2 regions of the Pontibacillus sp. HN14 genome follow, and region 1 is predicted to be linked to the other one. Evidence: riboswitches for the same ligand, from Rfam matches in the RefSeq annotation. Region 1 holds a riboswitch; the other holds the start of a gene.

Evidence for each region. Region 1 has a riboswitch for FMN ahead of LQ226_RS15340 (ECF transporter S component). Riboswitches for the same ligand answer to the same signal wherever they lie in the genome.
Region 2: it holds a riboswitch for FMN, as region 1 does, so the genes downstream of both, ribD (bifunctional diaminohydroxyphosphoribosylaminopyrimidine deaminase/5-amino-6-(5-phosphoribosylamino)uracil reductase RibD) here and LQ226_RS15340 (ECF transporter S component) in region 1, are expected to answer to the same signal.

Annotation. Positions count from the first base shown of each region.
Region 1 covers NZ_JAJOLR010000005.1:75,216-90,539, reverse strand. Annotated here, with positions in the region: gene LQ226_RS15355 (nucleobase:cation symporter-2 family protein) at 1-920, shown strand, start outside; gene LQ226_RS15350 (DMT family transporter) at 1,094-1,951, shown strand; gene LQ226_RS15345 (M20/M25/M40 family metallo-hydrolase) at 2,012-3,070, shown strand; FMN riboswitch at 3,310-3,462, shown strand; gene LQ226_RS15340 (ECF transporter S component) at 3,627-4,214, shown strand; gene LQ226_RS15335 (YkvS family protein) at 4,476-4,772, opposite strand; gene LQ226_RS15330 (TspO/MBR family protein) at 5,006-5,488, opposite strand; gene LQ226_RS15325 (TraR/DksA C4-type zinc finger protein) at 5,583-5,954, opposite strand; gene LQ226_RS15320 (hotdog fold thioesterase) at 5,991-6,383, opposite strand; gene LQ226_RS15315 (sensor histidine kinase) at 6,496-8,220, opposite strand; gene LQ226_RS15310 (response regulator transcription factor) at 8,217-8,918, opposite strand; gene LQ226_RS15305 (hypothetical protein) at 9,074-9,265, shown strand; gene LQ226_RS15300 (DUF418 domain-containing protein) at 9,249-10,457, shown strand; gene LQ226_RS15295 (1,4-dihydroxy-2-naphthoate polyprenyltransferase) at 10,599-11,546, opposite strand; gene LQ226_RS15290 (isochorismate synthase) at 12,074-13,462, shown strand; gene menD (2-succinyl-5-enolpyruvyl-6-hydroxy-3-cyclohexene-1-carboxylic-acid synthase) at 13,459-15,192, shown strand; gene menH (2-succinyl-6-hydroxy-2,4-cyclohexadiene-1-carboxylate synthase) at 15,202-15,324, shown strand, end outside.
Region 2 covers NZ_JAJOLR010000002.1:22,707-38,030, reverse strand. Annotated here, with positions in the region: gene LQ226_RS09455 (LysR family transcriptional regulator) at 163-1,041, opposite strand; gene LQ226_RS09450 (YeiH family protein) at 1,147-2,142, shown strand; gene LQ226_RS09445 (YjcZ family sporulation protein) at 2,233-2,334, shown strand; gene LQ226_RS09440 (DUF4003 family protein) at 2,605-3,594, opposite strand; gene ribH (6,7-dimethyl-8-ribityllumazine synthase) at 3,704-4,174, opposite strand; gene LQ226_RS09430 (bifunctional 3,4-dihydroxy-2-butanone-4-phosphate synthase/GTP cyclohydrolase II) at 4,187-5,380, opposite strand; gene ribE (riboflavin synthase) at 5,407-6,054, opposite strand; partial or broken gene ribD (bifunctional diaminohydroxyphosphoribosylaminopyrimidine deaminase/5-amino-6-(5-phosphoribosylamino)uracil reductase RibD) at 6,027-7,135, opposite strand; FMN riboswitch at 7,308-7,452, opposite strand; gene LQ226_RS09415 (OsmC family protein) at 7,639-8,085, opposite strand; gene LQ226_RS09410 (phytoene desaturase family protein) at 8,310-9,779, shown strand; gene LQ226_RS09405 (MFS transporter) at 9,789-10,988, opposite strand; gene LQ226_RS09400 (hypothetical protein) at 11,583-12,503, shown strand; gene LQ226_RS09395 (EthD family reductase) at 12,549-12,851, opposite strand; gene LQ226_RS09390 (cytochrome ubiquinol oxidase subunit I) at 13,002-14,333, shown strand; gene LQ226_RS09385 (cytochrome d ubiquinol oxidase subunit II) at 14,337-15,324, shown strand, end outside.

The sequences.
Region 1 (15,324 bases):
CAATCATTGGCATTACACTTATTCCTGTGGCTATGGATAATATAGCAGGCGGTGCGGGGAGTGAAGATTATGGAAGTGCCTCGAATCTACTCCTTGCTTTTGGCGTTCTTCTATTAATCATTGTGCTTCAACGCGCGTTTACAGGTTTCATTCGTTCAGTTTCCATTCTAATAGGGTTAGTAGCAGGGAGTGTGGTGGCCATCTTTATGGGGAAGATCGATGTCTCTTCCTTGGCAGATGCTGCGTTCTTTAGAATACCAACACCTTTTTATTTCGGAGCTCCTACGTTTGAATTAGCGCCCGTGTTAACGATGATTCTAGTGGCGATCGTAAGTTTGGTTGAATCAACGGGTGTCTATTTCGCTCTTAGTGACATTACGAACAAAAAGATTACGGAAAAGGAAATTACGAAAGGGTACCGTGCAGAGGGCCTAGCAATTTTATTCGGTGGTTTTATGAATGCTTTCCCGTACACAACTTATTCGCAGAATGTAGGGCTTGTCCAACTTTCAGGTGTGAAATCACGCAACGTCATATACATAGCAGGAGCTATGCTGATTGGTATTGGATTATTTCCGGTAATAGGCGCGATTACCACGTTAATACCAGAACCTGTTCTTGGAGGCGCTATGATCCCGATGTTTGGGATGGTTATTGCATATGGGATTAAAATGTTGAGTCAGGTTGATTTAAAAGAGCAAGAGAACCTGTTAATTATCGCTTGTTCCATTGGGATGGGGCTTGGTGTTACCGTTGCTCCTGACTTATTTGCGAAACTTCCTGAACAAGTTCAGATTCTCACAGATAATGGCATTGTGGCAGGAAGCCTAACAGCGATCCTGTTGAATTTGTTCCTCAATGTTATTCCAGGAAAGATGAAGAAAGAACAGCCCAAAACAACCGAATCCATTGCTTCGTAAATAGAAAGGAAAGGCCCAATCAATCAATTGACTGGGCCTTTTTTGTGGTGATTCTGGTCAGGTGCGCGGTGCATGAGAGGGCCGTGGGGGGGCAAGATAGTTGACAAAGGTACGTGAGGGGGATAAGATACGAACGTTTGCAACGATCAAGACCACCTTGTTGGAGGAATAACATGAGCAACATGAATAAAGGAATTTTACTATTATTAAGCGCTGCCTTCGGTTTTGCGATGATGTCGACGTTCGTTAAACTTTCGGGGGACCTACCAGCGGTTCAAAAGACGATGTTTCGCAACATTGTCTCTGCTTTTATAGCATTTGGGTTCGTTCTCTATCATAAAGAACGCTTCTTCGGGAAGAAAGAGAACCAGAAGTACTTGCTATTACGATCATCACTTGGAACGCTAGGAATGGTGCTGTATTTTTATTCTATTGACCATCTTGTGCTGTCGGATGCCGATATGTTGAATAAACTAAGCCCGTTTCTTTTAATTATTTTTTCCGCTTTATTTTTAAATGAGAAAGCGCGTAAGTTTCAAATTGTTGCGATCGTGATTGCGTTTTTAGGCACATTGCTCATTATTAAACCTGAGTTTTCTGTAGAGACCATTCCATATATGGCGGGTGTTTCTTCTGCAGTCTTTGCTGCCCTTGCCTATACGGTTCTTCGTTTCTTAGGTGATAAAGAAGAATACTACACAATTGTATTTTACTTTTCTTTCTTCTCGACGGTTGTGTTGTTGCCGTTCACGGCCCTTCTTTATGAACCGATGTCTCTTCAGCAAACTCTATATTTATTGTTGGCGGGAGTCTTTGCAACAATAGGTCAGTTTGGGATCACGCTTGCCTATAAATTTGCGCCGGCCAAGGAAATTTCAATCTTTTTCTACACCAATATTTTGTTCTCAGCGGTAATCAGTATCGTCGTGTTTAATCAAGTTCCAGACACTTTAAGCTTCCTCGGTTATGCTATTATTTTCGGGGCTTCGTTTTATATGTTTTGGAAGAATAAAAAGGTTGGAACAGCCTAGCATTGGTGTAAAGTCAAGGAAATTGATAAGATGAAGGAAACGATTAGGGAGGAATAGTGGATGGAACAAAATGAACAGAAATTTTTGTTAGAGATGCTACAGACTCCATCACCATCGAGTATGGAAATGGAGATTCAGAAGAAATGGATAGAATACGTCAAGCCTTTTGCGGATGAGATTCGAACAGATAATGCTGGAAACGTGATAGGGGTATTAAATCCTGAAGCAGATTTTAAAATTCTCTTGGCTGGTCATAGTGACGAGATTGCTCTAGTAGTGAATCGTGTAGATGATCATGGCTTCTTGCACTTTGATAAAATGGGAGGCATTAATCCAAAAGCGGCTGTAGGAATGAAAGTAACCGTTCTTGGGCAAGGCGGAACTCTCACTGGTGTCATTGGTGTGAATGCTCAACATCACGGGGGGCTAAAGGGTGATTTTGGCCTTGATGATTTATTTATCGATTGTGGAGCAAAATCGAAAGAAGAGATGGAAAAGTTCGTTCAAATTGGAGACCTTGCTGTATATAAACGTGAACCAGAAATCATGATGGACCGATACATATCCGGGCGTGGTTTAGATAACCGTACAGGTTCCTTCATTGTAGCAGAAGTATTGAGAAAACTCTCAGAGAAAGATATTAATGTTGGAGTATATGCTGCGAGTACAGTAAATGAAGAAACAAACATGGGCGGAGCTTATTTTGCAGCTGCTGGTCTGGAACCGACGATGGCCATTGCTGTAGATGTTACATTTGCAACGGATTATCCATATGTAAATAAGAACAAGCACGGAGACATTAAGCTAGATGGTGGACCTGTTCTAGCGAAAGGTGCTCCTATTAACATTAAGATTAATCGCTTGTTAGAAGAAGCAGCTCGTTCTAAGGGGATGCGTGTTCAGTATGAATTAACGCCGCGTATGACAGGGACGGATGCGGATAAGATGCGTCTGACAGGAAAAGGAGTTCCGATTAGCCTTGTTTCCTTGCCATTACGCTACATGCATTCACCAGTCGAAACGGCAAGTATCAAGGACATTGATGAAGAAATCGATTTACTTGTGACGATGATTGAGAAAATGTCCGGAGAAGAAAGCCTTAATCCGCTAGAAGATTAACATAAAGATCTCCCTCTCAGTGTAAATGCTGAGGGGGATTTTTAATATTGTTTTGTTGAGAAGGAATGTGGATGGGTTATTTGTTGTCATTTAGTTCCGAAGATGAGATCGGCTGCATAATATAGCGAGTTAGGACAACAATTTTAACAAAAATGAATGAATGTTCATTTTGTGAAACATTTTACTGTTCAAATTCTCAATTAGACGTTATAATGAGAATTGTACTCAATAAAATACGATTCCATCTTCGGGGCAGGGTGAAATTCCCGACCGACGGTGAGGGGCCCACTTGGTGTCCTAAGTCCGTGACCCGCTTGGTACTTATGTGCCGATCGGTGGACCTGGTGAGAATCCGGGACCGACAGTTACAGTCTGGATGGGAGAAGATGTAGAGCGAAAAATAGGTATATATGATACCTTTATTTCCCTATGGTCTTTTATCACCCCTGAAGCGATTTTTAATGCTTGAGGGATTTTTTGATGGAACGAACGATAGGATTATTCGCTCACCTTCATCTGGGATGTGAATCGAGAGTAAAGATGAAGGAGGAGATCGATGATGAAACCAAGAGGTCAATCATCCAAATTATTCAAGCTCATTACGCTCTCGTTAATGAGCACCATTTCACTATTATTAATGCTGTTGGACTTTCCACTGCCGCTTTTACCAGGTTTTCTAAAAGTGGACTTTAGTGATGTTCCAGCTTTATTTGCAGCATTAATCTTTTCACCGGTAGCCGGTATTATTGTAGAGGCTATGAAAAATGGCCTTCACTTCATGCTAGGAAGTGGAGATCCTATTGGAGCAAGCGCAAACTTCATAGCGGGAATCATGTTTATCCTGCCCGTTTCCTTGCTATATCACCGTTTCAAAAGTGTAAAAGGTGTTGTATCTGGCCTTGTTACAGGTACCATCGTAATGACACTTGGTATGTCTGTTTTAAACTACCTTGTTATTCTACCAGCCTACACATGGTTGATGGGCTTTGAGGTAGAAGGGACAAAGATGGCCTACGTAACAGCCTTCATTATGCCGTTTAATGCGATGAAAGGAATCATTGTAGGAATGCTCTTTGTGCCGTTGTTTATTAAAATGAGGCCTTGGTTTGAACAGAAACGAACAAAAACCATCAACGCTGCTTAGCAATAGATATAAACCAAGTCCCCTGCACCTATGTGTGGGGGGCTTTTTTTATGAAAGCACATAGTTAAGGCATTTTAGTGTGGATGAAGGCCGTTCTGTTTAATGAGTGCTAGGGGGAAAGCGAGTGATTTCTCGGGCCACCTTACACTTAGACTAAGGCTAACGGAAACTTTCTCCCAAATTCGTAAGGAGGCTTATAAAGAAAAGAGCATCGCACTCTAAGTAGAGTGCGATGCTCTTTTATGCATAGGAACTGTCCGCTTACACGTCGCGACGTTTCTTAATGCTGTATTTCGTATGAGCCACAACAGTTTTCTCAAAATCTAAGTTTCGCTCGTTGAAGTCATCCATAATGGTCATATCCACAACCACAGAGTTTTCTAACTTCGAGGAAGTTACGATTCCTTCAAGTTGTTGTCCATCTCGTTGGAAGGTAATGATATCACCTTCGGTTGCTTTATCTTCTTCCTTTATTTTTTCATCTTCTACAGGTTCTTCTGCATTTTTCTTTTCAAACGCAGCATTGATTAAGTCTTTACTCATATTTTCGTCAGCCATGAGAGGATCCCCTTCCTAGTAAATGTATTGGCATTTTAAATTCTGATTGATTAATGGGGGCGAGAGGTTTTTCTTAACTATACCCTAAATGGATCGCCCTCATTCTTCCTAGAGTATTACTCTAACATGATTCTTTTTTCTATTTAAACAAGAAGTTCACATAGAATCAATAACTTCTTTCTACATTTTAATGGAATTGTGAAACGTTTACAAAGAGAAAGAAGGTTTGGTTCTTACATAAAGAAGGTTTCGGTTGGGTTTAACCTATAGAATGTAAAAGCCAAATAGGTCGCAAATGATGTCCATAAAAAGTATGGGACGAGAAGCCAAGGGCTAACTTTATTGTATTTGCGGATCATGATGATTAATAAAGCAGTCGTAACAGCAACAATAAACGTATCGACTGTCGCTAGCATTAATGCCTTTAGTTCAAATTGGAAGAAGCTAAATAGTTGGTTCGTTACATAATTAATAATTAGGACTGTCCACAGTGTAGGAGAGAAAGATCCTTTAGAAGCCCATGCTAAGACTAATGAAAGAGCAATAAAAGCAAACAATACTGCCCATATAAGCCCAATTACAGACCCTGATGGAGTCCAAGAAGGTTTTTCTAAGCTGTTATACCATTCTTGGTCGATTGGAAATAAGAACCCTGCAATGCTGAACAAGCCATATATAAGTAGAAAAAGAAGGATACCTTTAACTATTTTGTTCAATTGTTCGCACTCCTTTCACATGGATTAGACAAAGACGAAGGCAAGCTAGCGTAACATCTATGTTACGTAGCTTGCCTCATATATGCCTTTTCCATTAAGAGGATTCTTCTTGCTCCTCCACCAAGTAGCGAGCTGTTGGCATAGCTTGTAAACGTTCAAATGGGATTGGTTTACCTGAATGTTCGGAATATCCATATGTCCCTTTTTCTATGCGTTCTAAAGCAGCATTAATTTCATCGAGCTGTTCTTCCGCATGTTCACTTAATGTATAGGCCTTCTCCCGTTCAAATTTCTCTGTACCAAGATCGCCAGGGTGGCTATTTACGTTGGATAACTCACCAACAGAATTGCCCTGGTCCTCTTCGTTATTTAAGTAGCCATCATGGTTATGGTGTTCTTTTTCAGCATCTTCTTTCATTTCTAATAGCTGCTTTTTTAATTCTTTTAATTGATCCTCTGTTAACATGGTGAATACTCCTTTCACTTGTAGGGAGAGGGAGGGCTATTTCTTTCTTGGCACGACGCCAACGGTACAACGAGACAGACAAATGAGTTCATCTTCTTCATCTACTACTTTTATTTCCCATACCATCGTACTTTTCCCGATGTGTGTTGGGGTAGCAATCCCATACACGGTGCCACTTCGTTTCGCTTTAATATGGTTTGCATTAATTTCAATGCCAAATACGTTGTATTGTTCCATATCCACATGAAGAATTGAACCAATGCTTGCCGCTGTTTCTGCGAGGGCGACGCTTGCACCTCCGTGTAAAAATCCTAGAGGTTGGTGCGTGCGTTCATCTACAGGCATAGACAACACAACACGTTCTTTTGTCATTTCAACCTCTTCAATTCCTAAAGCTCCCAGTAATGTATTTTTAGCAGTTAAATTCATATAATCGATCCTTTCTTTTTTATTTCCTTTTCAATCTGGAGTCAAACATAACAAGTCTCTATATCTTAATTCCGCTTTGAAGGAATGCATTCCTCCCTTAAACCAATATCTCTTATCTTTTGTTTTGTTGGATGGGAAACTTAACGATTATAGTCGTCCCCTTCTGTAGTTTAGAAGACACGGAAATAGAGCCGTGATGAGCGTGGACTATTGCTTTAGCAATACTCATTCCCAGACCGCTTCCATCACTCTCTTCTTCACTATTCGTGCCGCGGAAATAGCGAGTAAATAAATTCTTTTGTGTATGCTCGTCCATACCGATGCCGTTGTCTTGAATGGAAAGAAAGATCCAATCTTTCTCAACCTTAGAGGTAATCGTTACGGATGTTCCTGTTGGATTGTGTTTTAAGGCATTAATGATTAAATTATCAAGCAGCCGCTCAATCCATTTTGGGTTTGCCTCTAATCTAGTATTGGGTTCAACGTTGACGCTAATCGTATCATATTCCTGATATTTATTGAGGCTCCGTTCTACTGTCTTTTTCAAATCAATTATCTCATACTCAATAGGCAAGCCTTGCTGTTTCAGTTTAGAAATAAGGGAAAAGTCCTGGATCAACTCGAGCATGTAATCCCCTTTCTTCCGAATTGTTTCCCCCATGTCTTTCAATTCTTCTTTCTCCCACTCATAGTAGCCTGTCTCTAGCATATGACCATATCCCTGAATGGTTGTCAGGGGAGTACGAAGGTCGTGAGAAATGCCGCTCATCCACTCTTCACGTTGTTGATCGAGTAGGAGACGTTCTTTCTCCGCATGATCTAATTGTTCGGCCATGTCATAGAATTCCTGAATCACTTCTTTATACAGGCGATAACGAAGGCGAATCTTGTTCTTTTTGTTAAATAATTTTTTGCGTTCCCGTTCTGTGAACACCTCTTCATAATTTCCATTGCGCATTCTTTCAAGCCAACTGATAAAGAGTAAGAGGGGTTGCCCGTACCGAATGCCATGCCAAATAGATAGAGCAATCAATAGAAGAAGTGTTGCTGACCCTATGCTAATCAGTACAATTAAAATTTGTTGAATCGAAGAGAACTTCCATTTTCCTTCTTCTGTTGGTGTGTGAAGGATCCACGTAGTTTCGGGAAGTCGCTTCGTCATAATTTTTGTATCATAATTTTGAGGTTCAGAAAGCCTTGCTGGAATTTCAATCGTTGTATAACGTTCAGGGGAAGGGCCAGAACCAATCCGCTGTAGAACTTCTCCTTCAGAGTTTACAACATCTAAGTAAACATCTGTTTCTTCCATCTGTTGTTTGATTTGAGAAACCCCTTCTTCAGAAACCCGTCCTTTCTCCTCAAAAGACTGAACCCATTCGTCTAGCTGTTCTTGCTTTTGGTTCTGGTACCCTAAAATATAGAGGTAGGGTTGGTCGTAAAATAAGGAATCGATATAAGTAACAATTTCATAAGTTTGGATCGATTCTCGTTCTTGAATGGCCAGAATCTCATCCATTGTATATGTATGCTGAATGGAGGAAGGCACATTGGCAGAATACAGGGCTTCCCCGCTTCCATCTATAATTTGCATCCACATGTCTTTTTCTTCTAATTCGTTGATCCACATTTCTGGTATATCTACTTTACCTTCCTCAATCCAAGCCTCAGTTGCAATTGTCTCCAAAGCCCCTTTAGGGTAATTTCGGTTTACATCTTCATTCATTAGGAAGTTGACTAGCATAAAAAAGACAATGAGTAAGACTGTAATAATGAATACGCTTAAAAAGACAAATTGAATGGAGAAGTGGAAACCGATTCTTCGTTTAATGGATTTCATATTGAAGAATCCTTTACCAATTTATAACCAAGACCTCGAACAGTAATTAAGAATTGAGGATGGCTTGGGTTTGGTTCGATTCTTTCACGTATGCGTCTGATATGAACCATGATGGTATTGTCATCAGCGATATGGTCCATTCCCCATACAGCATCGAACAAATCAGCTTTCGTAAAGACTCGATTTGGATTTTTAGCTAAATAAAGAAGAAGTTTATAAACCATAGCTGGACAAGGCACAGTCTTGCCATTAACGGTTAACTCTTTCGTTATTTCATTTATGGAGAAGTAACCAAAGTCATGGACGAGTGTTGGTTTATTGTCTGAAGCTTGTGTATGGTGTATTCGCCTCTCTACCGCTTTCATACGCGCTACAATTTCAAGTGGATTGAAGGGCTTCGTGACATAGTCATCTCCTCCCATAGCAAAGCCAGTTAGCACATCTAGGTCTGAGGTTTTGGCTGTTAAATACAAAAGGTAGGCATTCGTTTTCTCGCGTATCTTTGGTCCTAAATCAAATCCTGATCCATCTGGCAACATAACATCGAGCAAAATGACATCATAGGATAAATGGTTAATTTCCTGCATAGCTTCTTCGGCTGAAGCAGCGGTTTGTATCGATGTGTATCCTTCTTTTCTTAAGACTTTCTCCATCATGGTTAGAATGGAAGGTTCATCATCAACTAGTAAAATATTCATGTATTTCCACCCCCGAACTATCCTATCATAGCTACCTTACGAAAACCTTAACAATGAGCGTCGATTTGTTTGATATAAGTAAGGTCGTGTTCCTTTTTTAGTAAGGAAAACGTTGTACAATGAATGTATAAAAATGGATGGCGGGAGTGTTTTTGATGATGGTAAGTAAGAATATAGGGATTTATGTCATGATTTTAGGTGCGATTGGGCTTATATTGTCTGTTGTGGTGTTCAATCATTATGAACATATAAGATATGTGCGTTATGGGTTTGGGGCTATATTTTTTCTAGGGACAATTATAACCCCATCCTATGTAGGGGATGAATCCTATGGAGGGAAAGGGTGAGATGGAGAATAGAATTGGAGTTGTCGATCGGTTAAGGGGATTGTGTTTATTCGGAATTCTGATGGCAAACATGCTAATCTTTCAATATGGAATATACGGGAAGGATCAACTAAGTGTGTATTCTGTATCCAGTATGGACCAAGTGGTACATGGGGTGCTGAAGGTTTTCGTGGAGACCAGTTTTATGCCTATCTTTGCCTTTTTATTTGGATATGGGCTTATCAAGATGACAGAGTCTTTAGATCGAAAAGGGTTACCAAGGAAACGTTTCTTGGTCAGACGCTTTATTGGCTTAATAATAATCGGTATCTTTCATGGGACTCTTCTGTGGGAAGGGGATATTTTACTTTCCTATGGGATGACCGGTTTCGTGTTACTTCTGTTTATGGGACGCAGGAGTAAAACATTAAAGATCTGGGCGCTGCTTCTATTCGTTATCATAGGTGGATTAGGCCTTGGCGGAACGAGCTTGGTCACTTCCGAGGAGGAGCAGCTGGTGATGGATGAATATGTGAAACAAACGGAGATCATTTATGGAAGCGGGACATTTGGTGAAATAATGGATCACCGCTTAAATGAAGATCCTCTGATGATGACAGGGGGAGAGTTGGTCGTACTTCTTATTTTGTCCCCTATATTGACATTGCCGATGTTTTTATTCGGTATGGTAGCGGCGAAAGAACGTTGGTTTTATGAAGTTCGTACCAGGACAACAAAATGGCGCCGTAAAGCAGTTCTGTTTGTAGGATTAGGCATTGCCCTAAAAGCAATGAATGAAATATGGCCTGACTTTATTGGGAGTGGGGTTGGATATGCGTTAGGCGGACCGGTATTAGCGTTTGGGTATATTTTTGGGTTTACTCTATGGCTTTCCTCTCGTCATTCGATCTTCACTAAAGGATTAGAAAGGGTTGGGAGGCTCTCGTTGAGCAACTATATCCTTCAGACAATAATTTGTGTCAGTGTATTTTATGGGTTTGGCTTTGGATGGTTTGGAGAACTTGGTATGCTAACGGGTGTAGCGCTCTCAGTGCTCATCTTCTCGGCACAGTGGTTCATAAGCCTGCTTTATCTATCGAAGTTTCAAACAGGGCCCCTTGAAAAGCCGTTGCGTATGTGGACGTATTTCTCCTGGAAAGGGAAAGCCAAGCCTAACGTAGGGAAGAGGGAAGATCGGACCTTTACGGCTTGATGAAGAATGTAAATGGAATTTGGTTTCATGTTCGTCTTATTAGGTATTGGATTATAAATACAAACGAAAGAGGCACAGATCATTAAGATCTGTGCCTCTTTAGAGGGGTCAACCCTTTTAACACCAAACGTTAGCTTCCTTTTACCATGATACGGGTATAATAAACTGGAATAATAGCGATAGTCCAAGTAAGAATCCAAAAATTGTATTGGTTTGAGCCGTGTATTTCATAGCGGGCATCATAGTAAGAGGTGTGGAATTGTTTGAGAAGGTCTGAACTGCCCCTTTTGGTTTAGCTAAGCTGATCAATACTAATAAGGACCATAACGGGAGTAACCCGATTGCGATATACACAATTGTTAAAACGTAGGCTATACCGAATAAGGAGGCAAGAAAGCGGATGGCTCCTTTTCGTCCGAATAGGATTGCTAGTGTTTTGCGTCCATTCTCCTGATCCCCTTCCAAGTCGCGAATATTGTTCGCAAGAAGGATCGCTCCAATTAAAATGGCAACAGGGATAGAGATGAGAACGACTTGAGACGTCAGGGTATTGGTTTGGATATAATAACTGATTCCGATGATGACTGTTCCCATAAAGAAGCCAGAAACGAGTTCACCAAATGGTGTATAGGCAATTGGGTATGGACCGCCTGTATATAAATAACCACATAGCATCGATACGATTCCAATTGCAGCAATCCACCAAGTTGTTAAGAGGCAGATATAAATCCCAAGGACCATTGCGACACCGAAGAAACTTAGAGCAAGTCCCAATACTTTCTTGGCTGGGATATTATCGCGGACAATAGCTCCGCCGATCCCTATGGATTGCTCTGTATCTAAACCACGCACATAGTCATAGTACTCATTAAACATGTTTGTAGCTGCTTGAATGAGGATGGAAGCCAAAAGCATGGCAAGGAATAAACCTATATGAAACGAACCATCTAGCCCCGCCAACATTGTACCGATAAAAACAGGTACAAACGCTGCAGTCAACGTGTGGGGTCGCAACAATCGCCACCATACTTGCCAACCTTTGCGCTCATTCAAGGCTGTTTGTATATCTTTTTTGTTCATGCTTTGCATCTTCTTCTCTCCTTAATCATGACCATTTCATCATAGTCCTATTTCAGTTTAGGCAAACTGTATGACACTGTCAACATAGAAAAAGCCTTGATTACCTACCATTGAAGAGCTTGCAGGGTGCGAAAGCCCACATGAAGTGGGATGGTTAAAAGTTGTTTATTGTCGGGACGGTTGTAGTCAAACTCCGGCTTATCCTGCCTGCGCTTTTCTTTTGATCCATCTCCGGCTCCTAGCCCCTAGTGTCATAAGCAAGAGAACTGCAGTCCGCTTTGCGAACTTCCGTTCTTTTGCTTATGCATACGGGGCTAAACAGTCGCCTGCGCTTTTCTTTAGTGTCCAGCTCCGGCGGTTAGGACCTAGCGTGATAAGTCAACCCACCTGCGCTTTTCTTTTTACTTGAGCTATGTTGAAAAAGGGAATAAAATAAAGGTGGGATTTTTATGATTTGTAATGATTTTTTCGATATAATAGTACTGTTGTGCCAAAATATATAGTGACAAAGTCCCTGATGATTGGAGGGCATTTATTTGATTGAAACAACTTCGTATTATCATGAAAAGCTTTATAAAGCTCTTTCAAATAGAAAGCATATTGAGAAACCTCAGCTTGTAAGTGTCACCACTAAGCTGGATTCGGTTGATTCCCTTGGTTTTTTTCAGGCTGGGAAGGTTTATCAGGGAGAGCGGGTTTATTGGACAAGTGCTGATACGACGTTCACCCTCGTAGGCGTTGGTTCAGCCTATACATTTGAGGCGGATCGAAACCGTTTCTTCTCAACTCGCCAAATGTGGAATGATCTCTTAGGGGATGCTGTTGTTCTGAACCCATATGAAATACCAGGTACAGGGCCTGTAGCTTTGGGCGGTTTTTCGTTTGATCCGCTAAAGGAAGGTGACGGAACTTGGGAAGATTTTCCGAATAGCAAAGTCTTTATTCCAATGTACCTTTTAACAGAGTGGGGAGAGGATACGTATCTAACCCTTAACCTTATGATTCATCCTAATGACAATGAAGAGGAATTATACAACATTGTTACGAAAGAATATCAGAACCTGATTTCAGGCCGTTATAAAGAAGAAGAGCGTGTAGAGGTTACAGGACAAGAAGAAATCCTACCTGCTGAATTTAAACAAATTGTCTCAAAAGCGACCGATCATATTAAGACCGATCAAATCGGAAAAGTTGTATTAGCCAGAGAGATGGTTGTTTCCTTTTCTGATGATCGAAAAGCTGCGTCAGTTGTTCGAAAGCTGAAAGAAGAACAAACACAAAGTTATATATTCGCCTTTGAAAGCGGAGATTCTTGTTTTGTAGGAGCCACACCTGAACGTCTTGTTAAGGTAGAGAATAACGAGCTATTATCTACTTGCTTAGCAGGGACTGTTCCGCGAGGGAAGACTCCGAGTGAGGATGAAGCTTTAGGAGAAGCGCTTTTGAATGATGAGAAAAACTTACAGGAACATGATTTCGTGGTTCAAATGATTAAAGAAGCTGTAACAGGTTGTTGTGAAAATGTTCACGTTCCGGACGCACCTGTCTTGTACCCGCTTCGCAATCTTCAACATCTCTATACTCCTGTAAGTGGAACTCTTAAGGATGGGGTTTCATTACTAGATGTGGTCGAGAGGCTTCATCCGACACCAGCATTAGGAGGTTACCCAAGAGAGGACTCTTTACAGTTCATTCGTGAATATGAGCCCTTTCACAGGGGTTGGTATGCTTCTCCTGTAGGTTGGTTTGATAGCTATCAAAATGGTGAATTTGCAGTTGCTATCCGCTCAGCCCTATTGAAAAAAGATGAGGCAGTTCTTTTCTCTGGGTGTGGGGTTGTAGAAGATTCCGATCCGGAAGAAGAATATCAGGAAACAGCAGTTAAATTCTTACCTATGATCCACGCCCTAGGAGGAAAAGAATGACACACACAGAAACTTTGACCAGATACGTGGCCAACTTTGTAGATGAACTTGTTCACACGGGATTAACAGATGTTGTTCTTTCTCCTGGATCAAGGTCGACACCATTATCAATGACATTCGCTGAGCATGAAGACGTTCATCATTGGATTCACGTTGATGAACGTTCTGCTGCTTTTTTTGCCTTAGGAATCGCAAAAGAACAACAACGTCCGGTAGCACTTGTGTGTACATCTGGAACAGCTGCGGCAAATTATTATCCTGCTATTGTGGAAGCTTTTTATAGTCGAGTCCCACTCATCGTTTTAACAGCGGATCGTCCACACGAACTCCGCAATGTAGGGGCTCCCCAAGCTATTGATCAAATTCATATGTTTGGTCAATACGTAAAATGGTTCGAAGAGATGGCGCTTCCTGAGAGCAGTGAACAGATGCTTCGTTACGTACGAAGTAAAGCAGCTAGAGCCTTTCATACAGCTCTTGATCATAACGCGGGTCCGGTTCATCTGAATTTCCCGTTTCGCTCACCGCTTATCCCTGACTTCACTCTTGACCATTTATGGGGCCAACGTACTGAACGATCGTTTCATTATGCCTATAAAGGGGAAAGAAAGCTTCAACATGAGGCCGTTGAAGAGATTAAACAACGCGTAGAAAAGCATCAAAAAGGGTTGATTGTATGTGGTCCTCAAACTGATCCGGGACTACCAGAAGCTGTTACACAGCTTGCCCGGTATTTACAGCTACCTGTCTTAGCGGATCCTCTGTCCCAAGTGCGGGCTGGGCAGCATGAGAAAGACCATGTCATTGAAGCTTATGATGCGATTTTGAAAAGCCCGGGAGTCCGAGAGCAATTTGTTCCTGATTTCATTATCCGGTTTGGTGCTATGCCTGTTTCTAAGCCTTATTGGCTTATGCTTCAAGACCACCCAGAAATTGAACAATATGTGGTTGAATCCTATGAGGGATTTAGGGATCCAAGTGGAAATGAAGCTTCCTTGATCCTAGCTGACGGAAAGCAATTCTGTGAGACGTGGGTCAACCATCTAGAGTCTTCGTTCTTTGACGTTGGTTGGTTAAAGAAATGGCAGGAAGCGAATCAAAAAGCAAAAGCTATTCTGACAGAGGTTGAAGGTCATAACTTGTCAGAAGGTCATGTATTTACAGAGATTTTAAAGAGCTTCTCTGAAAAAGGGACCCTATTTGTAGGAAATAGCATGCCTATTCGTGATTTAGATACATTTATGTTGACCACTCCTAAATCAGTCAGAACTATGGCTAATCGGGGGGCCAACGGGATCGATGGCGTTGTTTCAAGTGCACTCGGTGCAGCTGCTCATGGAGAAGACGTTACCTTAGTGTTAGGAGATTTATCGTTCTTTCACGATCTAAATGGTCTCTTTGCGGCGAAGCAATTTGGTTTGAACCTTCGGATTGTGGTTATCAACAACGAAGGAGGAGGCATTTTCTCTTTCTTACCTCAAGCTGAGCATAAGGACCACTTTGAACCACTGTTTGGAACCCCTTTGTCTCTTGATTTTAGTAAAGTTATTGAGATGTATGGTGGTTCGTTTACACAGGTGAATTCAAGGAATGAATTTCAGGAATTAACGTCTAGTCTCGTTGAAACAAAAGGGCTTTCCGTCATAGAAGTAAAAACAGATCGTGAAGAAAATGCTACTTGGCATCGTCAGAAGTGGAAGCAGATCGAACAAGCCTTATTAGAAGGGTAATGGTGGACGATGTATATAACGATACACGAACAAGACTATTGGGTGGAAAGCGTAGGGCAAGGGATACCTGTATTACTTTTACATGGTTTTACAGGTACTCACTCTACGTGGGATAACCTGGTTGAAAACGAT
Region 2 (15,324 bases), on a different contig from region 1:
TCCTACCCAAACCTCACCACACTTATAAACTCTCAATGCGTCCAGAGGCACACCCCTTCGGTGCCTGACACCCTTTAGCGAAATAAAGGAGTAAAGGAGTAAAGGGTGTCTGACACCTTATGACTCGCTAAAGCAATAAAGGGTGTCTGACACGTGGCGGGGTTATTTGTGAGATTGTATGAGGTTATAGAAGACGGTGGTGGCTTTGGTGTGCATAGGTTTCTGGCGCAGGAGGATAGAGAAGCTTCGTTTTAAGGTGGCTTTTGGCAAATCAATGACCTCTAAGGTTTCCATAGCCATCTCTTTACGGATCGTCCACAGTGATAGGAATGTGAGACCTAGTCCTGCCTCCACCGATTCTTTTATAATTTGGGTGCTTCCAAACTCCATTCGCTCTGTTGGGTCAATTTCTACATTTTCAAACATGCGCTCGGTTGCCTCCCGAGTTCCTGATCCCTTCTCTCTTGTAATCCACATCGCTTGCTCTAAATCATGTACCGTAACTTCTTCTTTTTGTACTAGTGGGTGGTCGTGTGAAGCTACAATCTTCATTTCATCATCAGCAAACGGATGCACATCAATAGAAGGCTCTTCCACCTCTCCTTCAACAATCCCAATATCAAGCGCCATGTCTGCTACCTGTTTAGCGATATCCTGAGTATTTCCTATCGTAATCTTAGGGTGAATCGACGGATACTCTTTTCGCATTTGTGCAATAATGCGTGGTAACACATATTCCCCGTACGTATAGCTTGCTCCAATGGAAAGCTCTCCTTTGGGCTCATTATATAATTCATGAATTAAATGATGCATCGTCTCCTGATGCCCAATCATCTGCTTGGCGTGCTCATAGACGATCTCGCCTGCTTTAGTCAGAACCATTTTCTTATAGGTTCGATCTAACAACTTAACGCCCATCTTGGACTCTAATGATTTAATGTATTGGCTTACAGCTGGCTGGGTCATGTAAAGGTGTTCCGCTGCTTTCGAAAATCCCTGTTGCTCGACTACGGTAATAAATACTTTATACATATCATTCATTTTAAACACCTCGCATTATAAGCGATTACTTATAACCTATATTATTATGATTTATTTCACTTATAGACCTACCAAGCGTAACATAAATCAACGGAGGTGCACGTTATGTATACATTCTTATCTCGTTCTCCGTTCCTTGGAGGAATTGGGTTTACCTTTATATTAGCCGCTTTCGGAATTTTACTGGCTGGGCTACCAGGCTTTCAGTACATTGGCGCTTTAGCCACTTCCATTCTGTTAGCGATTTTGTTTCGCCAATTGTTCGGTTATCCTACAGCCCTTGCTTCTGGTTTGCAATTTTCCACGAAGAAATTACTTCGGGTTGCGATTATTTTATTCGGATTGAAACTCAACATAGACGTTGTTTTAAATGAAGGTCTTGGCTTATTAGCTAAAGGAGCTGGCACGATTATTGTAGCTATAACCTTAACGATGATCCTGTCTCGCTGGTTTAAAGCAAATACAATGATCTCCATGCTTCTGGCCGTTGGAACAGGAGTATGTGGAGCTGCTGCGATCGCTGCTGTGTCTCCAATCTTAAAATCTAAAGAAGAAGACACTGCCTTAAGTGTTGGCATTATCGCCCTTGTAGGAACCATCTTTGGTATTGCCTATACCATCATCGGTCCACTTCTTCCCCTATCAGCTGAACAGTACGGAATATGGTCTGGTTTGAGCCTGCATGAGATCGCTCACGTGGCACTAGCAGCTGAACCGGCTGGCGAAGATGCTCTGGCTATGGCTCTCCTTGCGAAGTTAGGAAGGGTGCTGTTATTAATCCCTCTTTCCTTTATCCTTGTATTTTGGATGCGTCGTAAACGTCACGATGAGACAGAGGCACAAGTGAACTTCCCATGGTTCTTAATTGGTTTTATCGTCATGAGCTTAGTAGGGACGTATCTTTTAGGGGACGTCATTCCGACATCTGAAGCTTTCTTAACAGGGGTTTCACATGTCACAACATTCTTACTGGCCATGGCGATGAGTGGCCTCGGACTTAACGTAAGTCTAGCCAGTATTAAATCAAAAGCAATGCGCCCTCTTGCTGCAATGCTTATCACCTCTGTCGTACTGTCCTTTATGGCTTACTTTGTTTTATAAAGTGAAACCGTGACACCCGCCCTGCCCCTTTTACGGGAAACGCATATGGTATGAGAGAATACCATATTCCAAATCAAAGAGGTGGAGCACATGTCTAACAGTTATGGTGGAGGATTTGCTTTAGTAGTTGTGTTATTTATTCTTCTAATTATTATCGGCGCTGGAGCGTTCAGCGGCGGATACGGATACTAATCCCAAAAGCATAAGCCCCCCGGTTAGCAACGTATAGACTGGACTGAGCCGGCGTGAGATAAAGGAAACACGATGAGCATACGCGAATCGATGTTGACTTATCGATCAGAGGTGAGGGAAGTCTACTAGTTGCTGGGGACTGGAGCTAGATGTAATCCCAAAAGCATAAGCCCACCGGTTCGCAACGTATAGACTGGACTGGGCCGGCGTGAAATTTTGGAAACACAATGAGCATAAGAAAGCGGGCACCCTTAAGGGATGCCCGCTTCTTTATGATCCGTCTCCACCGCTTGAAACCACTGCAGAACTGCTAGCGAGAACCGCCACCATTGCCGCTTGCTGAGCTTGGATAATGGCCTCCACCGCCGTATATAAACTGGTTTCTATGAACCCTGTATCTTCTGTCCGTTCACTAACAACCATATTTGTGGCAACCTTTACGTTCATTTCAGGATACCATTTGAACAACTTCTCTTTTCCGAGCTTTTCGGATAGTTGTTGCACCTTAGCTACATACTCGGTTCCATCTTCCATTAAGGCCAACATCCCCATCTCAGGATAATAAGCTTGTTTTCCTTTTAAACCATGCTCCACGAATGCTGATTTTACTTGTAAAATTCGATCAACCAGCACTTTCTCCGGCTCCTCTGAAGGAAGGGCAAGAATATGGCTAAGAAACTGTAGTTGATTCCCTTTTGTAAATCCTTTCTCATTTAAATGAGCGTAAAAGGCTTCTACATAATTAATAAGAGCCTCTTCCTCCTTATCCACTTCTCCTAACAGCACAGAAAGGGGATAATCGGTGTTCGTTGTCAGAAATGGATGTTCCACACGCATTCCTTTGTAAATCGAGCGGGCCCGCTCTACAAGGGGTGAATTTAATTCTTTATGTTTCAAGAAGTGAACCATAGCGGCAATATAGGTGAAGACCCCGCGCTGAAACTTCTCATCTACGAACCCTTCATATACTTCTAAGTATTTATGAAACATCTCTTCTGGTTCTTCAAAATAAATATCTAGCATAGCGGCCGTCGTAAACCTGGCTTGCGACTTTAACGTTGAAAACATGCCTACTTGGTCTTTTATATAATCGCTCAGACGTATGAAACGTTCCATATCAAACTCTTTTTCATTCACCATATACATAGAAGCAATCATCATATGGATTTGATTATTAGAGACTGACCACTTTAGCTTCTTTTTCAACCTATGAGTGATGTCTATATATCGATTCATCTTGTATGCTAACTGTTCTTCCAAGAAAACACGCTCCTTACCGTTCAGTTTCTAGTATAATCTACGGGCGTGTCCATTGTTTTGTTTCAAAAAATGTAAAAAAGAAGGCGTAGCGCCTTCTTTTTGTTCTGCCTTATCCTTCAAACGATTTGTTTAGCGTAGCCATTTCGATCGCAGCTGTAGCTGCCTCAAATCCTTTATTCCCAGCTTTTGTACCCGCACGTTCAATCGCTTGTTCAATCGTTTCCGTTGTAATGACTCCGAAAATAACAGGAACTCCTGTCTGCATCGCAGCTTGAGAAACTCCTTTGGCCGCTTCTCCGCAAACGTAATCAAAGTGTGGAGTAGATCCACGAATAACGGCTCCAAGTGTAATAACTGCGTCGTATTTCCCCGTATCCGCCATGCGTTTTGCGATCATCGGGATTTCAAAAGCGCCTGGTACATAAGCTACGTCTACGTCCTCTTCTGCTACCCCATGACGCTTAAGGGCGTCTTGAGCTCCTTCGTTTAATTTACTTGTGATGAAATCATTGAAACGTCCAACAACAATTCCTACTTTTAAACCTGTACCAACTAAGTTGCCTTCAAATGTTTGTCCCATGTTTACGTCCTCCTAATAGTGAAATAGATGTCCTAATTTGGATTGTTTTGTGCTTAAATACCGCTCATTCTCTTCGCGTCTTTCGATTTGAATCGGAACGCGGTCGACAACTTCTAGACCATACCCTTTTAGACCTGTAATTTTCTTAGGGTTGTTCGTGAGTAAGTTTAATTGAGTAATGCCAAGGTCTTTTAAGATTTGAGCTCCAATACCATAGTCTCTAAGATCTGCTGCGAAACCTAGCTTTTCATTCGCTTCGACTGTATCCAGTCCTTGTTCTTGCAATTTATAAGCGTGCATCTTGTTCAGAAGACCAATGCCACGACCTTCCTGACGCATATAAAGAAGGACCCCTTTACCAGCTTCATCAATTTGCTTTAAAGCAGCATGCAGCTGTGGTCCACAGTCACATCGATACGAACCGAATACGTCACCTGTTAGGCATTCTGAATGAACACGGACTAGAGTTGGCTCATCTGGTTGAATGTCCCCTTTCACAAGGGCCACATGTTCTTTGCCATCAATCTCATTTGAATAGCCAACAGCTCGGAACTCTCCGTATTCAGTCGGTAAATTAATTTCTACTTCACGCTGGACTAGCTTTTCTTCACGGTTTCGATATTGAATAAGATCTTGGATCGTAATCATCTTTAAATCATGTTCGTCTGCCATCTTACGAAGATCTGGTACGCGTGCCATTTCACCGTCGTCTTTAATAATTTCACAGATGACACCAGCCGGTTGTCCACCTGCTAGCTTCGCTAGATCCACTGCGGCTTCTGTATGACCTGCTCGTCTAAGCACGCCTCCTTCTTTAGCTAAGAGAGGGAAGACGTGACCTGGTCGTTTGAAGTCTTGTGATTTTGCCTCTGGACTTAGAAGCTGTTGAACCGTGACGGAGCGCTCTGCAGCTGATATTCCGGTTGAAGTTGTTTTGTGATCAATACTGACCGTAAACGCTGTACCGTGAGGGTCTGTGTTGCGCTCAACCATCGGAAACAGTTCTAAGCGATCAGCAAGTTCTTCTGTTACAGGTGTACACACGAGCCCTTTCCCGTAGGTGATCATAAAATTAATGACTTCAGGGGTGGCGTGTTCAGCAAGGGCAATAAGGTCTCCTTCATTCTCACGATCTTCATCATCACAAACAATGACGACCTTCCCTTGTTTCAAATCGTTTAGTGCATCTTGTATCGAATCGAACATATTCGTTCACTCCATTTTTGTGAGGATTATTTAAATCCGTTTTCTTCTAGAAATCCAGCTGTAATGGTTGAGGGGTTCGTCTGTTGTTGTTTCGATAGGAAATTCACAACATATTTACCGAGCATATCAATCTCCATATTCACTTGGTCTCCTGTTCCCTTCTTACCGAGCACCGTGTGTTCAACAGTATGAGGAATAAGAGAAATCGTAATCGTTTGGTTCTCAACTCCAAATACCGTTAAGCTTGTGCCGTCTACAGCTACGGATCCTTTATAGACAAAGTAATCCATCAGCTCTTCCGGCAGTTCGATCGTATAGTAAATGGCATTGGATTCTTGTTTCTTACTCGTTATGGTGCCCACACCATCAACGTGTCCTGAAACCATATGACCACCGAAACGACCATCAGCTTTCATGGAGCGCTCAAGGTTCACAGGACTCCCGGTGCCGAGCTCATTTAAGTTTGTAGCATGGAACGTCTCAGGCATCACATCAAACCGCGCTTCTGTCTGAGTAAAATCCGTTACCGTTAAGCATACGCCGTTTACGGAAATGCTATCCCCGAGATGTACATCTTCTACTACCGTTTTAGCATCAACGGTTATTTCCATTGCTTCTTGCCCTTTTTTGATTCCTTTCACAGAACCTACTTCTTCAATAATTCCAGTAAACATCGTTTCACCTCTATTGATTAGGTTTTGATACGATTTTGATGTCGTTGCCAAGATGAATCACTTCTTCGATCTTTAGGGACATTGCTTCTTCTAAGGAATGTATTCCTTGGCCGCCAATTGGAGTTGGGGCATCATGCCCTCCAATCACTTTAGGTGCGATGTAGGTGATCATTTGCTGAACCATGCCTGCTCGTACAAACGCATCATTCACAGTTGCTCCGCCTTCTACATACAAGGAAGTGACCCCTTTTTCACCAAGCAGATGCATCACGTCTTCAATCGCTATAGTAGGACTCGTCATCGTGATGACTTCTACATGGGAATAAGCGTTATACGCCTCTTTCTTTACTTGATCAACTTGATTCCCCGTTATAATCCAAGTAGGGGCTTCAGGGTCCTGAATTAAGGGAGTTTCTATAGGAGTGCGTAAATGTGTATCCAGTACAATTCGGATCGGGTTCTTTCCACCGTCAGGTAAGCGTGTTGTCAGCCTTGGCTGATCCTTTATCACGGTGTTCACACCAACTAAAATAGCGTCATGCTTATGACGATCCTTATGGACATCTGCGCGCGCTTCTTCACCTGTAATCCACTTGCTCTCACCTGTGGCTGTTGCAATCTTTCCGTCTAACGTCATCGCGCTTTTAAGAGTTACATAAGGTATTTTAGTTGATATAAAGTGATAAAAGACTTCGTTCAAGTTGTCAGCCTCTTCTTTTAATACATCCGTGACCACTTCAATACCAGCTTCCCTAAGCTTCTTGATCCCTCTCCCTGCTACTTGTGGATTTGGATCAAGGGTCGCCACAACAGCTCGCTTAATTCCGGCTTCTACAATCCGGTCGGCACATGGAGGTGTCCTTCCATGATGGCTACATGGCTCAAGGGTTACATAAATGGTTGCACCTTCAGCATCTCGTCCAGCCATATCTAGCGCATGGACCTCAGCATGGGCATGGCCTGCTTTCAAATGCGCTCCCATACCAACCACTTCTCCATCCTTCACTACTACAGCACCAACGGATGGATTCGGGGAGGTCTGCCCGATTGTGGCCTGAGCCATTTCAATTGCCGTTCTCATATACCTCTCGTCCTGGTTCACATTCCCACCTCCTTATCTTTGTCCATATAAAAAACCCTGAGGAAGATACACTTGCCCCAGGGTCTCATGTGAGTGTTTTAAAAAAACGGACATACGTCCAGAATTTTCTGACTACGGCTGGTTTTATACTTATCACCAGTAAAGTCTACTCCTATTCCTTCTCCCATCCGGACTTTAACCGTCGGCTTTGGTTTCTCACCAAATCAACCGCAAAGCGTACTCTGCGGGTCGCGGGCTAGCAAGGCAAAAGCTTGATCACCGCCGGTTGGGATTTTCACCCGACCCCGAAGGAACTATTCGATTATCAAAATACGATTGTACACCTACACTATAATTTATTTTACAACCACACGCAACGAAAAGACACCGCTATCTGGCCGAATCACTTCCCTGCTCTAAAGTGCTAAATGGTGTCTGACACCCTTTCGCGCTGTAAACCAGTGAAGGGTGTCAGACACACTGGGCCGCTTTAGTGCAGTGAATCATTTTACAGTAAGAGTTGGATCTAGAGAAATCTTTACATTCCCTTTTACTGCTCGAGAGATCATACAGCTTGATTCAGCTTTTTCAACGAGCTTTTTAAGCTTCTCAAACTGTTCCTCTGTTGCCTCTTCTTTCAGAGAAACGACGGGACGATGAATGATTTCATCATATGAAATGACGCCTTTCGTTACATCTACAATTCCTTCTGAGGTCATGCTCATTTCGTTTAGCGGAAGCTCAGCGCGCTCAATCATTGCCCCGAGGGTGATGATATAGCACGTCGCAGCCGCTCCTAAGAGCATTTCGTCAGGATTAGTCCCGATCCCTGGTCCGTCCATTTCAGGCGGAATTGAAATTTCTGTTTTAAGTCGATCTGTTTCGATCTCCCCCACTGTATTACGGCCACCAGGCCACTGTGCAGTAAGTTGAAAATGATGCTTCGGCATGTGAGTGCCTCCTTCTTCTACTAAAACAATCTTCCCCAAACGTATCACACCTCCCACTTAAAACAAAGTCACCCGCTTTAACACAATAGAGCAGTGCAGGGTGTCAGACACCCTGCACTGCTCTAAAGCATCATAGCGTGCCTGACACCCTTTAGCCTACTAACGTGAGACAGGGTTACTGGGGTGTTGTATAATGTTTGGAAAGTATGGAAAGGGGTGAGGGAATGGAGCGGTATGATGTGATTGTGGTTGGGGCTGGATTTGGCGGATTAACGTCTGCTGCTTTGTTAGCGAAGGCTGGGTTTTCCGTTGGGGTCCTTGAAGCTTCTAATGAACTTGGTGGATGTGCAGGCAAATTTGACCGACATGGGTATCGCTTCGGAGCCGGTGCAACGGTCGGGATGGGTTTTGAAGAAGGCGGTGTTTTGAAGCGTCTCTTTGAGGAACTGGATGTAGAATTACCGCCCATGACTTCGCTTGATACGATCATGAATATTTACACGCCCCATGATACCATTCACTATTACCAGGAAACGGAACGTTGGTTTCAAGAAGTAGACCGTGTTTTCCCTAATCGCAGCGAGCAAGTCAAGCGCTTTTACAATGAAGTGTTTAAAATTGGCGAACGAATTGATCGGCTTCTTCTGGACCTCCCTGTCTTCCCGCCCAATAGATGGAGAGATTGGCCGAAGCTTTTCAAGTACGTTAATGCTAATTCGGTTGCCCTTACGCCGTACCTGACCCAAACCGTTATGGATCGCTTGAAGGCCTATAACCTCCATCAAGACGAAATGTTTCTGTCTTTCTTAAATGGTCAACTGATGGACAGTGTTCAAACAACAGCGGCTCATTGCCCGGCTTTCTTAGGTTATGCGGCCCTTCAAACCTTTCATAAAGGGGCCTTTTCAGTCGAAGGAGGACTCGCGACCATCGCCGAGAAATTAGCTGACTCCATTAAAGCAAATGGTGGGGATGTGTTACTCAGACGACCTGCACAACGGATTGTCCCCCAAGTGGACGGCTGGATGGTCTCAAGCAGAAGGGAACGCCAGTATCAAGCGGGTAGGGTCATCTTAAATAACTCCCTCCATAATTTCCACCATCTGTTCGAGGATTCCGTACACAAACAATCTGTTGTACAAAAGGATGATTTAACGGCTTCCTGGGGAGCCTTTATGCTCTACCTTGGTGTTGAAGACGTTTACCCAGGAGATGTGCTTTATCACCAGATTATTCAGGATCAAAACAAACCTTTATCAGAGGGAAATCAATTCCTCCTCTCCTTTTCTGGCAAAAACGACCGGAGAATGGCTCCAGAAAACAAGAGGGCCATCACCATCTCAACGCATACCGAAGTTGCCCAGTGGTGGAAACGGGATGACTACGAAGCATTAAAAGAAACCTATACAGAACGCATTCTAACTGGCATTGAACAATATTTCCCTTCATTCAGATCGACCATTGATGTTTTGATGCCAGGAACCCCTGTTACATTTGAACGTTTCGTTAAGCGTGATAAAGGACGTGTAGGAGGGTATATTCCAGATGGTCGCTTCAGCTGGTTGAAGAGCCAATCGATCTACACCGGACTTGAAGGAGTTTATGCTTGCGGAGATACGGTTTTCCCTGGAGCGGGGACACTCGGAACTTCCTTATCCGGTTGGATGGTCGCAAACGAAATTCAAAAGAGCTAATCCAATGGATTAGCTCTTTTCACTTGAATCAAGGGATAGCCAATTGACCAAAACAAGAACAACACATAAAGCCGCAAAGCTATAATAGATCAATCCAGGCGCTTCTTTCATAAAGATTGCAATCACAGGAGGACCGGCAGCCACGCCTACAAAACGAATGCTGCTATAGATCGACGTAATGGTTCCCCTTTCTTCTTTAGGGATCCCTTCTGTAATAAAGGCATCCATACAGGGTAAAGCTACCCCAATGCCAGCTCCAGCTACTGATAAGAGGAGTAAAAAGACCAGCAATCCTGTATCACCCCTGACAAACAAGAAACTAAGAGCTGCCACGCTGTTCCCTGCTACAATCATCCATTTCATAAACGTTTTATTCTCCCCAATCTTACACCCAGACGTATAGGAAGCGATGCACAGAAAAAGGAGAGGAACAGCTAAATAGAAACCTTTCGTTACCCCTAGCTTCTTAAAATCATCTTCTAATACATTTGAGAAGTGAAACAATAAACCAAATAAAACAAACATAAGCACCCCACCTGTTATAAAAACAGAAAAGATCCAGTGCTTGTTCTCTTTAATTAAATCCTTTGTATTCTTCACAAACTGACCAATCGTTGATTTCTTCTCCTCTTCCTTATCCTTTGGAACCTTTACAAGAAACATGACCAGCAGAATCGAAACGAGAGAAAGGACCGGAATAAACAGAAATGGAAAATACCAAACCACCACAGCCAACAATGCACCTAGTATAGGACTAAGCACCTTCCCAAATGTATTCGCTGTTTCAATAATTCCAAGCCCTTTGCTGATCTCTTTTTGATCCTTAAACATATCCCCAACGGTTGGAATTACAACAGGGAACGCCCCTGAAGCCCCAATCCCTTGTATGAATCGTCCAACTAAAATAAGCCAGTAGGGATTCTCCATCAACCAGGCTGCAACCGTTGCAATCCCTCCTCCTACTGCGACCGTAATTAGACTTGGAATGATAATTTTCTTCCTCCCCCATTTGTCAGACAGGTAGCCAAACACGGGAATGAGGGGAATCGCTATTACTGAATAAATGGTGATGATTAAGCTAGACTGGAAAGACGTGATGTTCATTTCCCGCTCCATCAGGGGGAGTACGGGGATTAACATTGAATTCCCGAGCGTCATCATGAGGGGGATGGACGCTAGAGCAAATAAGTCCCACCGTTTGTCCTTCATACACATTACTCCTACTATTAAAGATAAATTGCTATAGCTATTTTGTGTCATTTAGGGTGTGTTCCATCCCCCTCATTTATTGGAATTTCAATAAGCTCCATCTTCCGAAATGAAGGGAGTGTTTCCGTTTGCCGAAATTGAGTGTAAGGTGGTCCTGGAAACCACTCGCTTTCCTGTGGGGAGCTGGTGAGCCTCCTCAGCCGGCAAGCCGGCTTCCGGGGTCTCACCTAGATTGAAATGTGCAAGCGTGGTGCCTAGGACCGTACGGATAAGACAGCTTTTTGGAAAAGGCGTTTAGCCTTTGGAAAAAAGATGACTTATCGCGCTAGGTCCTCCACGCTGGAACTAGCCTAGGCTCCACTTCCCGCGGGAGTCTCGCCGTCCCCGGGCAAGCCCTACCTTAAATTTGAATAACGCCTCCACGTAATGTGGGATGGAAGGAACGCAAGCTTTTTTAGATACAAAAAACCAACGATCTCAATTCCAAATGTTCGATATAAAAAGGCGATATAAAACCATTTAAAATCAAAACCAATTTTACAAAAGGCGTATGCCAAAAGAGATGATACAATAGAGAAAAAGGAGAGGATTTTCATGAAACAGTTATCACAGGAGGCTTTTAAACGGGCGCGCAATTGGGTCATGATGAATGGGCGGCCGCTTGAGCAGGCTTTGTTTGCACATGAGTTTGAGAATGGGCCGGCTGATGATGTTTTAAATGCCCTTCATGCCTATCAGAACGTGGATGGGGGTTTTGGCAATGGCTTAGAGCCGGATATTCAGTTGCCTGATTCGTCCCCGATTGCAACGTCGGTGGCACTTCAGCACTTGGTTCGGTTTGCGGAGGAGCCTAAGGCAGATACAATGATCCGCGAGGCGATTCGTTATTTGGAATACTCATTTTTAGAAGAAAGACAAGGTTGGTTGGCTGTACCTGAGAAAAGTAACGATTTTCCTCATGCATTCTGGTGGACGGTCCATGAGAACGGAATGTCTTGGATTGATGCGAATTGGGGGAATCCTAGTGCTGAGTTAATTGGCTACTTGTACTTATTTGAAGAATACGTAACTGCCTTACATATTCCAAAGTTAATCGATCAAGCGATCCAGCATTTCCTAAGCTTAGAGTCCTTCGATTCTGAACATGAGGTGTATTGTTATTTGCGTCTATTCGCGATGGTTCCATCTCAGCGCACTGAAAAGGTAGAGCGACAATTAACGAAAGCTGTTCAATCGCTCGTTAAATTGGATAGGGAGAATTGGGAGAACTATGTACCATTCCCACTTAAATTTATCCCCTCCCCTGGCTCTCCTGACTTTGGAATTCCGTCTTTTAAAGTCGAAGACAACTTGGATTTCTTTGTAGAGAAGATCGAAGAGAATGGAAAGCTAACGCCTACATGGGAGTGGAATGATTATCCAGAATCTTGGGAGAAAGCTTACCAGCACTGGAGTGGTATCCTTACAGAAGGTACTCTTAGTGCTTTAAGCCGCTTTGAGCGTCTTTCCAAATAATCTACAAAACCCGGTTTTAGCATGGCGCTAAAACCGGGTTTTTGTTTAATCTGTAATAATCATGCCCGGAGCTTCTGTTAAGTACTGCATAAGATTGTCTACGTCCGCTTGTACCTTCTGCCACTGATCAGATGCCAAAGCTTTTTGTAAACGGTCTTTGTTGTCAAATTCAATTTCAGTCACTTGATACACATCCTGTTTCGTATGAACAGAATGAGAAACGGAATGGATGACGGTGTTGATGACACCCTCCATCGAATTGGCTAAAGGCATATGGATTTCTTCATAATAATCTTTAAATGCTTGTTGATCCGTCGGGGGCGGATACATGACCATGATTTTTGCCATCTTAATCCCTCCTGCATCTTTCATTCCCCTATCCTCCGTACGACAAACAACGATTCACCCACTTGGAACACCCTCCAAATCCATGCATAAATTCCAAAAGGTATCGGCATAACTAAACTGACATCGAAACCAATAATGAGGTGAGTAGTGGTGGATACAGTTATGCTGGCACGTGCTCTATTTGGCACGTCTCTTGGCTTTCACATTATTTATGCCACGATCGGGGTAGGTGTGCCCCTGATGATTATCGTGGCTGAACTTATGTATATCATTACCAAAGACGAAGATTACAAGATCATGGCAAAGCGATGGACAAAAGGCTTTGCCATCTTATTAGCTGTTGCGATTGCATCAGGAACCATAGTAGGGGTATTAATTTCTCTCTTATTCCCTGGATTCATGCAAATCGTCGGGCAAGTCATTGCCTTACCTTTCCAAATTGAGATCTTTGCTTTCCTAATAGAAGCCGTCTTTATGTCGATCTACCTCTATGCAGCTGATCGATTACCGACCCCGCTTCGCTTAATCAGTATCATTTCTGTGGCCATTGGGGCCGCTGCATCAGCTATTTTAATTACCGATGCTCATGCCTGGATGAACACACCGGCCGGTTTTGAAATGAATGCTAACGGAGAAGTCATAAACGTGAATCCTTGGCGCGCCTTTTTTAATCCGAGTTTTGCCGTTACCGCTATCCACGTTACGGTATCTGCCTATATGACCGTTGCCTTTCTTGTTGGATCCATCGCAGCAGCTCGCTTGCTTAAAAGTACGATCACAGATCAGGAACGCCGCTACCATAAGAAGAGCATTACGCTTGCGATCTACATTGGAGCAATCATGTCTCTTGCTACAGCCATAAACGGACACGAAACGGCTCAGATGCTCCATGAATACAATCCTCGTAAATTAGCGGCAGCAGAAGGTTTGTTTGAAACCACTACACATGCCCCCCTCTCTGTCGGAGGTTGGACATCACGTGAAGATGAAGAAGTAAAATATGCGATTGAAATTCCTTATGCCTTAAGTTTTCTGGCAGGTGACCGCTTTGACACCGAAGTCAAAGGGCTCAAAGAGTATCCTGAAGAGCTATGGCCTCCCCTTTTCGTCCATACTTTGTTCAACGTCATGGTCGGAATCGGCACCATGCTTATAGGCTTATCCTTCTTCGCGATCTTCTGGAGATGGATTCTGAAAAAAGAGCTCCCCGGATGGATGCTTGCTCTCTTTGTAGGCGGAGGACCTCTTGCGATTATCGGAATTGAGGCCGGGTGGTGCTTTAGCTGTATAGGCAGACAACCCTATACCATTGTCAATGTCTTAAAAACCAGTGACGCCGCCACTCACGCTAATAACGTCGGAATCTTATTCGCTTTATTTGTGACGCTCTATTGTATCTTGCTTATTGTAACCGTAGCCGTGATGGTCTCCTACTTTAAGCGTCACCCTGTAGAACCAGAACTTGTTGAGAAAGGGGTATAAGAAATGGAAGAATCCTTACTGGCTGTCGCAATCCTTTGGAGTATTCTTTTTCTATACTCTATTACCGGGTCTATGGACTTTGGAGCTGGTTTCTGGGGTATGGTGTACGGAAAAAGAAAAGATTCGACAGCTTCTAAAATAGCAAACCGATTCCTCTCACCTACCTGGGAAGTGACAAATGTATTTCTCGTATTATTTGTCGTGTCTCTCGTGGCGTTCTTCCCTTTCGCCGCCGGTATGCTCGCTACTGTTCTCTTGCTACCAGTCGGGCTTGGTCTGATTTTATTAACCATTCGTACAACCTTTATGGTATTTGAAGGGAAGACAGAACGATTTAAAGATCTTCTGCGCATTACGTCCGGGGTGACAGGGTTAGTCCTTCCCGCACTCCTTGTTAGTATATTACCCATAACACTTGGGGGCTTCATAGCTTTTGAGGAAGGCTATCCGCAATTGTTATACGGAAAGCTATTATCTAGTGTGACGGTTTACATGCATATTGCTTTTGGCCTTAGCACGGCACTCTTTCTCTCTGCTTTGTTCTTAGCCGATTATGCACGTGAAGCAGGTGATGAGACGGCTTACCATACGTATCGCCGTCACGCAATCTGGCTTGGACCTTTATCTTTAATTATTGCGGTCTTAACGATATTCACTATGCCAGAAGAAGCATCCTGGATCGTAGAAAATTTCCGCGAGAATATGTATGGTTTTGGTATGTCCGTCACGCTGTTTTTAATCGGGTATGTATTGCTGTTTGTTAAGCGACCAAATGGTGATGTTGGATACTCCCGCTTGTCCGTTGTGTTTGTCGTACTTCAATACGGGTTTGCCATTTATGCCTACGGATCGGCTCATTTGCCGTATATGGTGTATCCTCATTTAACTATTGAGGAAGGATTCACAAATCCAACGATGTTTAATCAATTACTCATCGCTTACATCATTGGACTTTGCATCCTGGTTCCTGCTTTCATTCTTCACTGGAAAC